4 regions of the Streptomyces sp. NPDC020958 genome follow, and region 3 is predicted to be linked to each of the others. Evidence: riboswitches for the same ligand, from Rfam matches in the RefSeq annotation. Region 3 holds a riboswitch; each other region holds the start of a gene.
The links. A riboswitch is a leader RNA that binds a small molecule or an ion and turns the genes downstream of it on or off. The one in region 3 is predicted to bind cyclic di-AMP.

Region 1 (2,176 bases), on a different contig from region 3:
GCCCTCGACCCAGGCGCTGTAGGAGTCGGCGGTGTCGACGAAGTTGCCGCCCGCGGCGGCGTAGGCGTCGAGGACGGCGAAGGAGGTGGCCTCGTCGGCGGTCCAGCCGAAGACGTTGCCGCCGAGGGCGAGCGGGAAGACCTCCAGGTCGGAGGCGCCGAGCTTACGGAGGACCGGGGATGCGGAAGAAGCAGTCATGCTCCATTCCAACGCGGCGCGGCAGGCGGGCCATCCCACGCAATACGAAGTTCTCGTAAAAGCGGAAGGCCCGCCGGGGCCGGTGGAGGTGCGTCAGGGGTTGAGGCCCTTGCCGCGCAGCCAGGTCATCGGGTCGATGCCGGTGGGCTGGCCGCCGGGGTGGACCTCGAGGTGGAGGTGCGGGCCGGTGACGTTGCCGGTGGCGCCCACGCGGCCGATGACGTCGCCGGTGGCGACCTTCTGGCCGACCTTGACGCCGATCGACGACTGGTGGCAGAACCACAGCTCGGTGCCGTCGTCCAGGGTGAGGATCGTGCGGTAGCCGTAGGAGCCGGCCCAGCCCGCCTCGGTGATCGTGCCGCCGTGGACGGCCTTGATCAGCGTGCCGGTCGGGGCGGCGAAGTCGAGGCCGGTGTGGTAGCCGGAGGACCACATGGAGCCGGCCTGGCCGAAGGTGCCGGTGATCGTGTACGACACGACGGGCAGCGTGTACTGCTTGGCCAGCGCCGCGATCCGGGCCTGCTCGGCCTTCTGCGCGGCGGCGGCCACCGCCTTCTCCTTGGCGGCGCCGGCCTTGGCGGCCGCGGCCTGTTCCGCCTTGGCCTCCGCGGCGGCGACCACCTTGTCGGCGGCGGCCACGGCCTTGGCGCTCGCCTTGGTGTCCAACTGGTTCTGCTGCCGCTCGGCCTGGGCGATGATGCGGCTGCGCAGCGCCTCACCGGCGTCGGACGAGGAGTCCCCGTCCGTGGCGGCCGTCGTGGTGACGCTGCTCAGCGCCGTCTGCGTGGCCTGGTGGCCGCCCCCGTCGCCCAGCAGGGAGTCGACGGACGGCAGGTCCGGCAGGGAGATGGAGACCGGCGGGTGGCCGGTGTTGGCGGTGGCCATGCCGCCCGCGCCGACGGCGGCGATGACGCCGACGCCGAGGACCGTGGAGCTGCGGGCGAGTCCGCCGCCGCGCTGCTTGGCGATCCGGTGCCGGCCGCGCTCGGGGGCGAGGGACTCCTCGGTGGGGTTCCACTCCTCCCAGGGGCCCTCGTCGGTGCGGTAGGTGCCGTAACCGAAGGTGTCGGGCTGCCGCTGGCTGGGTACGAACGGGGCTGTCGGAGCAGGCCGGTTGGACGCCACGCGGGCGTACTCCTTTCCTTCCGCCGCCTACCGGGTTAGCTGACGGGTTCGGAGCGGGAAGGTCTCCTACGCGCGTATACCGGCCGATTCGTACTCGGCGGCAGCCGTGCGATTCACCCCAAGGTGGTGGTTCCCCGGTTCCCTTGACGGGATTCGGCGCGTGCGCACGGAGCCATCTCGGGTGACGGCTGGGACGACCGCGCTGCGTTATCGAACGTTAATAGACCCGGCGGTAAGATTCCAAGCCATTCGCCTTGATCATTAAGCTTCCACGCGATGGACTTACCTGCCACGACCGGCCAAAAACGGTCGAGTTGACCACGCCTCCAAGAAACGCGCGCCCGGACACGCCTCAGGGCCGGAATCCGTGATCCGGATTCCGGCCCTGAGTTTCAGTAGCGGGGACAGGATTTGAACCTGCGACCTCTGGGTTATGAGCCCAGCGAGCTACCGAGCTGCTCCACCCCGCGTCGGTGACACCAGCATACGCCATCCGAAGAGTGCGAGTCACACGGGTTACGAGCGCCCCCGCGCGGAGACCTAGCCGCGGGGCGTTTCCAGGTGTGCGTTCGGCGCCTTGGCCAGGGCCTCGTACTCGGCCAGGACCACCACCGACACCCCCCGCTCCCGCAGCATCCCCGTCCCGTCCGCCGCCCGCACGAAGGTGTCCGGTTCGTGCCAGGCCGTGACCACCCGGCGCGCCCCCGCGCCGAGGATCAGCTCCGCGCAGGGGTGGGGACGGGAGGCGCGGCGGGTGCAGGGCTCCAGGCTGGTGTAGACGGTGGCCGTGGCCAGCCGGGGGTCGGCCGGGGCGATCTTGGCGAGGGCCGCCTCCTCCGCGTGGACCGCCGGG
Region 2 (2,176 bases), on a different contig from region 3:
CCCGGACGTCGCCATCGAGTCCTGCTCCGGCGGCGGCGGCCGGATCGACCTCGGCATCATGAGCCGTACCGACGAGGTGTGGACCTCCGACAACACCGACCCGCTGGACCGGCTCGCCATTCAGCACGGCTTCAGCCAGATCCACCCCGCCCGGGTGATGTCGGCCTGGGTCACCGACAGCCCCAACCACCAGCTCAACGGCCGGGTCAGCTCGCTGCGTTTCCGGTTCGTCAGCTCCATGGCCGGGGCGCTCGGGGTCGGCGGCGACCTCTCGAAGTGGACCGAGGAGGAACTCGCCGAAGCCGGTCACTGGGTGGGGCTCTACAAGGAGATCCGGCCGCTGGTGCAGCGCGGCGAGCAGTTCCGGCTGCGGCCGCCGGCCGGCGGGCTCAGCGCGGTGCAGTACACGCTCGGCGACGAGACCGCGGTCCTCGCCTGGCTCCAGGCGCAGAGCTACGGCGAGCCGGTGCCGGCGCTCCGGCTCAAGGGCCTCGACCCGGAGGCGTCGTACGAATGCCGCGAAACGGGCGAAGTGCACCGTGGGGCCGTGCTGTTGCATCACGGGCTGCGCGTGGGGCTCAAGGGTGACCTGGATGCGACGGTCGTCCGACTTCGTCGCATCTGATCCTTCTGCCTGAATTGGCGGCTTCATTGCAACTCGCTCTGGAATATGTGGACGTGGCGTGACGTGCGTGAGGAGCGTCATATTCGTGACCGACCGTCGCGCGTCATGCTCACGTAATGAAGGCGCTTCACAAGGGAATTGCGGGAGCGGGAAAGGCCGGGTTTCACGGAGGGTGACCGGGAACGTCCGTAACGGATCAAGCGGCACCAGGAGGTCGGGAACCGTTCGCTTGTCCGGGTGCGTCCTGCTCGCTTACGTTCGCCACGCATCCGGACGGAACGCCGAATCCTGCCGCCGCCCGGAGTCCCCACACACTCACCCGTGCCCGGCAGGAGCGGGGGACCCACCAGGCAAGACCGCCTGTTCCGGTTCCCGGGACAGGCCAGGGGTGTAGTCACGCCTTCCGGCGTGGCCGGGCAGCTCCAGCCCGAACCCGACAGCTCACCTCGCAGGCGCCGGAGAGGAACGCGCCATGCCCGCGAGAGGTAAGCACCGCCGCCCGAAGACCCAGCGTCTCACCCGCTCGATGGCCGTCGCCGGAACCGGTGGCGCCGCGCTGGCCCTGCCGCTCATGGGGGCCACCGGTGCCCACGCGGCCACCGCGCAGTCCGTCTCCGCGAAGGCTCCGCAGTCGCTGCCGGCCGTCGCGAAGGCGGCGCCCGGGAAGGCGGCCGTACGGACGTCCGCCGCCGCGCGTTCCGCGCACCGCACGTACACCGTGGTGCCGGGCGACTGCCTCTCGGAGATCGCGCGTGACCAGCACATCAGCGGGGGCTGGCACCGGCTCTACGCCGACAACCGGCAGGCCGTCGGAGACGACCCCTCGCTGATCCACCCCGGCCTCGAGCTCACGCTCGACGGCCGCGGCCCCACGACGACCGGTACCGCTGACTCCGGTGCCCGGCCCGAGGCGCACTCCGCCACCTCGTCCTCGGCGGCCACCCCGTCCGTGCCGTCCACCCCGTCCACCCCGGACGCCTCGACGACGGCCGCCTCCGGATACGTCCTCCCGGTCAGCGGCGCCACCGTCGGCACCGGCTACCACGTGCCGGGCGGCATGTGGTCCAGCGGCTACCACACCGGCGTCGACTTCGTGGTGCCCACCGGCACCCCCGTCAAGGCCGTCGGTGCGGGCACGGTCGTCACCGCCGGCTGGGGCGGCGCCTACGGCAACCAGGTCGTCATCAGGCTCGCCGACGGCCACTACGCGCAGTACGGTCACCTCTCCGCGCTCTCCGTCTCGGCCGGCCAGACCGTGACCGCGGGCCAGCAGGTCGGCCTCTCCGGCGCGACCGGCAACGTGACCGGCCCGCACCTGCACTTCGAGATCCGTACCACCCCCGACTACGGCTCGGACGTGGACCCGGTCGCCTACCTCCGCTCGAAGGGCCTCGCCGTCGGCTGACAGGCGCCCCGCCGGTCCGACACGCACTCCGAGGGCCGGATCCCGGTCCCCGGGGTCCGGCCCTCGGTGTTTCCTTCTCGTGGCAGCGCTGCTTCGGGCATCGACAACGAAGGCTCGGCGACGGCAGAGTGAACCCCGTTCGGTGA
Region 3 (2,176 bases):
CGGAGCTCGATGGCCTCGAAGGCGCCGGTGGAGGCGCCGGACGGGACGGCGGCACGACCCGTGCTGCCGTCGTCGAGGCCGACCTCGACCTCGACCGTGGGGTTACCTCGGGAGTCCAGGATTTCCCGGGCTACGACGACGTCGATGGACGGCACGAGCATCTCCTTCTTGGGATGTGACGCTGGTTGTGCGGGGCGCACGCGGACCTGGTCGGCCCTTGCTCAGCCTTGCGACTAGAGCCTAACCGGCCCAGGGCCGTCAGCCGGCCGACCGACCGGCCCGTGGACACCCTGACGGTACTCATTGTTCACGCGCGGAACAAAGGGGGGTCCCGATGAAGAACGGGAGAAGAGCGGGTCAAGGAGCGTGACCGCAAAGAGAAACCCCGCTCCGGCGCGTTCGGGGGGAAACGCACCGGAGCGGGGCCCGTGGGGGACGGGGGTGACCCCCCAGGTTCTTACTTCAGGTGCAGCTGCTGGCCCGGGTAGATGACGTCGGCGTCGTCGACGATGTCCTTGTTCAGCTTGAACAGCGCCTGCCAACCACCCTTCACCTTGTGCTTCTCGGCGATCGAGCTGAGGGTGTCGCCCTTGACGACCTTGTACTCGCCGTCGCCCTTCTTGACCTTCTTGCCGGTCGGGGTGGTGACGGTCTTCTTGGCGGCCGGGCGGTCGGCGGAGCGGGAGGCGGCCTGGGTGCCGGTCGTACGGCTGCTCGTGCCGGCGCTGCCGCTGCTCGACGAGCCGGCGGAGCTGGAGCTGGACGAGCTGGAGGTGCCGCCGGTGTAGGCGGCGCCGGACAGGCCCTTGCCGCAGACCGGCCAGGCGCCCTTGCCCTGGGCGGCGAGGACCTTCTCGGCGACCTGGATCTGCTGCGCCTTGGTGGCCTGGTCGGCCTGCGGGGCGTAGGCGGTGCCGCCGTACGCGGCCCAGGTGGAGGCGGAGAACTGCAGACCGCCGTAGTAGCCGTTGCCGGTGTTGATCGACCAGTTGCCGCCGGACTCGCACTGGGCGACGGTGTCCCACTCGGAGGCGGTGGCGGCGGAGGCGCCACCGGCCGCCATCAGCGGGGCGGCGACGGCGGCACCGGTGACACCGGCGACGGCGATGGCGCGGACGGCCTTGGACGGACGACGGTGCTTGCCCTTGCCGGAAAACAGCATGGAAGATCCCCTCACCGACGCCTGCGAGGTGAGCTGTCGGGTTCGGGCCGGTTGAGTTGCCCGGCCGCACGGCCCGCTCTCGCGAGACGCGCGGCTCCACCCCTAGCCGGTTCCGGCGGCCTTTCGGCCGTGAGGCCCCTGAGGGCTCAACTGCCGGACCCGGCGCTTACCTTGGGTCCCCCGCTCCTGCCTACGGCGCTTGACGCGACGACTGTTCCCGGGCGGCCGCTGGCAGGACTCGGCGTTGCGACAGCCGGGGCTCGCGGTGACGAGCGGCCTCGACCGTAAACAGACGATCAGGTGAATTTCAAAGATGATCAGGGCTTCTGAGACTCATCCCACACTTTCACCAAAGCGGACAATAATCTCCAAACGGGGCGTCAACTCCCGCCCCATTTGGCCCGTTCAGCTACCGAGTTTCAGGGTCTGACCGGAGGCGATGTCGTTCGGGTCGGCGCCGATGTCGGCCTTGTTCACCGCGTAGAGCGCGCGCCACCCGCCGTCGAGGCCAAGGGAGTCGGCGATGGAGGCGAGGGTGTCGCCGTCACGGACGGTGTAGGTACCGGCGGCGTCGGCGGAGGCGTGACGGCCGGAGGATGCGACCCCCTGACCTTTTGTCACACTTTCGTCCGCCGAGTCACCGCGATGCTTGCCGCCGCTGCTGACGGCACCCGTGTCGACCAGACTCCAAGAGCCGCCGGTCTGCCACGAGTGGTCCGAGTCGTCACTGGAGTCCGGAATCACCGGATTCTCGTGGGCCTTCGAGGAGGCGGAGGCAGAAGGTGCCGACTTGTCCACCTTGCCCGCACTGTCGGATGTGCCGGAAGTGGGCGCCTTCGAGGTGTCACTCGCGCTGGAACTCGGAGCAGGGGACGCGGATTCGGTCCCGGGGCCCTTCGTCGCGGACGACGCGCCGGAGTCGCCGGAGTCACTCGTGGAGGACGAGTCCGACAAACCGGAGGACGAGTCGGCAGAACCCGAGGAGCTGGATGACCCGTCGAGGCCCGTGTCGAC
Region 4 (2,176 bases), on a different contig from region 3:
CGACCAGCTCGTTCTTCAGGTTGCTGATCTGGGCGCTGAAGGACTTCGGCGGGTAGCGCTTGGGGTCGAGGTCCAGGTCACGGCAGACCAGGGCCATCAGGCGCTTGGAGTCGGCCGCGTCGTAGATCGAGAAGGAGGAGGTGAAGCCGAGCTTCTTGCTCTCCCGGCGCAGGATCCGCACGCAGGCGCTGTGGAAGGTCATCACCCACATCGCGTTCGCGCGCGGGCCGACGAGCTGCTCGACGCGCTCCTTCATCTCGCCCGCGGCCTTGTTGGTGAAGGTGATCGCGAGGATCTGGCCCGGGTGGACGTGGCGCTCGCCGAGCAGGTGGGCGATGCGGTGGGTGAGCACGCGCGTCTTGCCGGAACCGGCGCCGGCGACGATGAGCAGCGGGGAACCGGCGTGCACGACGGCCGCGCGCTGGTTCTCGTTCAGCCCCTCCAGGAGGGCGGCCGCGTCCAGGGCGGGGCGGGCGGCGCCGTCGCGGTAGTAGGCGTCCCGGTCCGGGGGCGTGTCGAACCGCCCGCCGAACAGGTCGTCCGGAACCGGCTCGGGTCCCGGCTCGTCCTCGGGCGGCGGCGGGGGTTCCTCCTCGTGGCCGCGCGGGGGCTGGAGGCTCGCCAGGAAGCTGTCGTCAAAGAGGCTGCTCATCGCTCTACGAGTCTAGGGCGCCCCACCGACAACCGGTCCCCGCCCCGGAAACTCGCGCCGACCACCGGAAGGACTCGGGCCCTTACCGTCAGTGATTCCGACAGGTCGGGACACATCTCCGCGAACCGCCCGCAGCCGGGGGACTCAACACTCAGGTCACGAAAATGTATCGGGCATATCGCACATCAACCTTCACACGGAGCACACGAGTTGGCTACCGTGCCGGGCAGGCCGCACGACCCCCACCGGCGAACGTCGCCGGGCCGCGCGGCCTCCGCCGAGTCCGGGGTGCCGCCACGCATCCGGAGCCGGGGACCCACACCGACCTTGGGGTGAATCGGTCCCACCTCCTCTCCGGGGGAGGACCGTAGGGCAACCCTTCCGAACCACCCGCCCGAACCCGACAGCTAACTCGGTAGGCGGACAACTGGAAGGAGTCGCCTCCCTTGGCGTCGCACCGCAGGTCCCGCCCCTCCGCAACGCGCACAGCGGGCATACGCACCCCCGCCCTGGCCACCGCCGCCCTCACCTCCGTGGCCCTGCTCTCCCAGACGGCGAACGCGGCGCCCTCCGAGGACGGCAGGCCGAGCCTGGAGGAGGTGGAGAAGAAGGTCGACGACCTCTACCGGCAGGCGGAGTCGGCGACCGAGAAGTACGACGCGGCCAAGGAGCGGACCGGCAAGCAGCGCAAGCGCGTCGACACCATGCTCGATGACGTGGCGCGGCGCACGGACCGGCTGAACAGGGCCCGTGAGGAACTGGGGTCGTTCGCCGCGGCGCAGTACCGGACCGGGACAGAGGTCCCCCAGACCGCGACCTTCCTGCTCGCGAACGACCCGCAGGACTACTTCGACCAGTCGCAGCTGATGAACCGGCTGACCTCGCGCCAGAAGGACGCGGTCGACGACTACGTCACCCAGCAGTCCGCGACCATGAGGAAGCGGCAGGAGGCCGCGAGGAGCCTGGAGGCGCTCACCGAGACCCAGGACGGCCTCAGGACGGCCAAGGCCACCGTCCAGTCGAAACTGGCCGCCGCCCGGCAGCTGCTGTCGAAGCTGACGGCCGAGGAGAAGGCACGCCTCGCGCAGATCGAGAAGCGGAGGCAGGAGGAGGCGGCGCGCAAGGCGGCGGAACTCGCGAAGCAGCAGGCGGCCGCCGCCCGGCAGGAGGCCGCGTCGTCATCGGCGGGCAGCTCCTCGTCCTCTTCGTCCGCGTCCTCCTCTTCGTCCGCGTCCTCGCCCTCCTCGGACTCCGCCTATGCCACGAAGGCCGCCAAGGCGATCGCCTTCGCCCGCGCGCAGATCGGCAAGCCGTACGTCTGGGGCGCGACCGGCCCCGGGTCCTACGACTGCTCCGGCCTCTCCCAGGCCGCCTGGAAGGCCGCCGGCGTCTCCCTGCCGCGCACCACCTACGACCAGGTGAACGCCGGCACCACCGTCTCCCTCACCGACGCCCAGCCCGGTGACCTGGTCTTCTTCTACGACGACATCAGCCACGTCGGGGTCTACATCGGCAACGGGATGA

Region 1: another riboswitch for cyclic di-AMP. It lies ahead of ACZ3KP_RS19165 (M23 family metallopeptidase); the one in region 3 lies ahead of ACZ3KP_RS14375 (transglycosylase family protein).
Region 2: another riboswitch for cyclic di-AMP. It lies ahead of ACZ3KP_RS30145 (M23 family metallopeptidase); the one in region 3 lies ahead of ACZ3KP_RS14375 (transglycosylase family protein).
Region 4: another riboswitch for cyclic di-AMP. It lies ahead of ACZ3KP_RS24340 (C40 family peptidase); the one in region 3 lies ahead of ACZ3KP_RS14375 (transglycosylase family protein).

Annotation. Positions count from the first base shown of each region.
Region 1 covers NZ_JBVHFU010000005.1:470,569-472,744, reverse strand. Annotated here, with positions in the region: gene ACZ3KP_RS19170 (aldo/keto reductase) at 1-198, opposite strand, end outside; gene ACZ3KP_RS19165 (M23 family metallopeptidase) at 292-1,323, opposite strand; cyclic di-AMP (ydaO/yuaA leader) riboswitch at 1,333-1,492, opposite strand; tRNA gene ACZ3KP_RS19160 (tRNA-Met) at 1,720-1,793, opposite strand; gene ACZ3KP_RS19155 (dihydrofolate reductase family protein) at 1,864-2,176, opposite strand, start outside.
Region 2 covers NZ_JBVHFU010000012.1:291,491-293,666, forward strand. Annotated here, with positions in the region: gene ACZ3KP_RS30140 (alpha-galactosidase) at 1-625, shown strand, start outside; cyclic di-AMP (ydaO/yuaA leader) riboswitch at 932-1,093, shown strand; gene ACZ3KP_RS30145 (M23 family metallopeptidase) at 1,098-2,030, shown strand.
Region 3 covers NZ_JBVHFU010000004.1:110,291-112,466, forward strand. Annotated here, with positions in the region: gene eno (phosphopyruvate hydratase) at 1-161, opposite strand, end outside; gene ACZ3KP_RS14375 (transglycosylase family protein) at 458-1,162, opposite strand; cyclic di-AMP (ydaO/yuaA leader) riboswitch at 1,166-1,370, opposite strand; gene ACZ3KP_RS14380 (transglycosylase family protein) at 1,568-2,176, opposite strand, start outside.
Region 4 covers NZ_JBVHFU010000008.1:267,875-270,050, reverse strand. Annotated here, with positions in the region: gene pcrA (DNA helicase PcrA) at 1-652, opposite strand, end outside; cyclic di-AMP (ydaO/yuaA leader) riboswitch at 918-1,090, shown strand; gene ACZ3KP_RS24340 (C40 family peptidase) at 1,099-2,176, shown strand, end outside.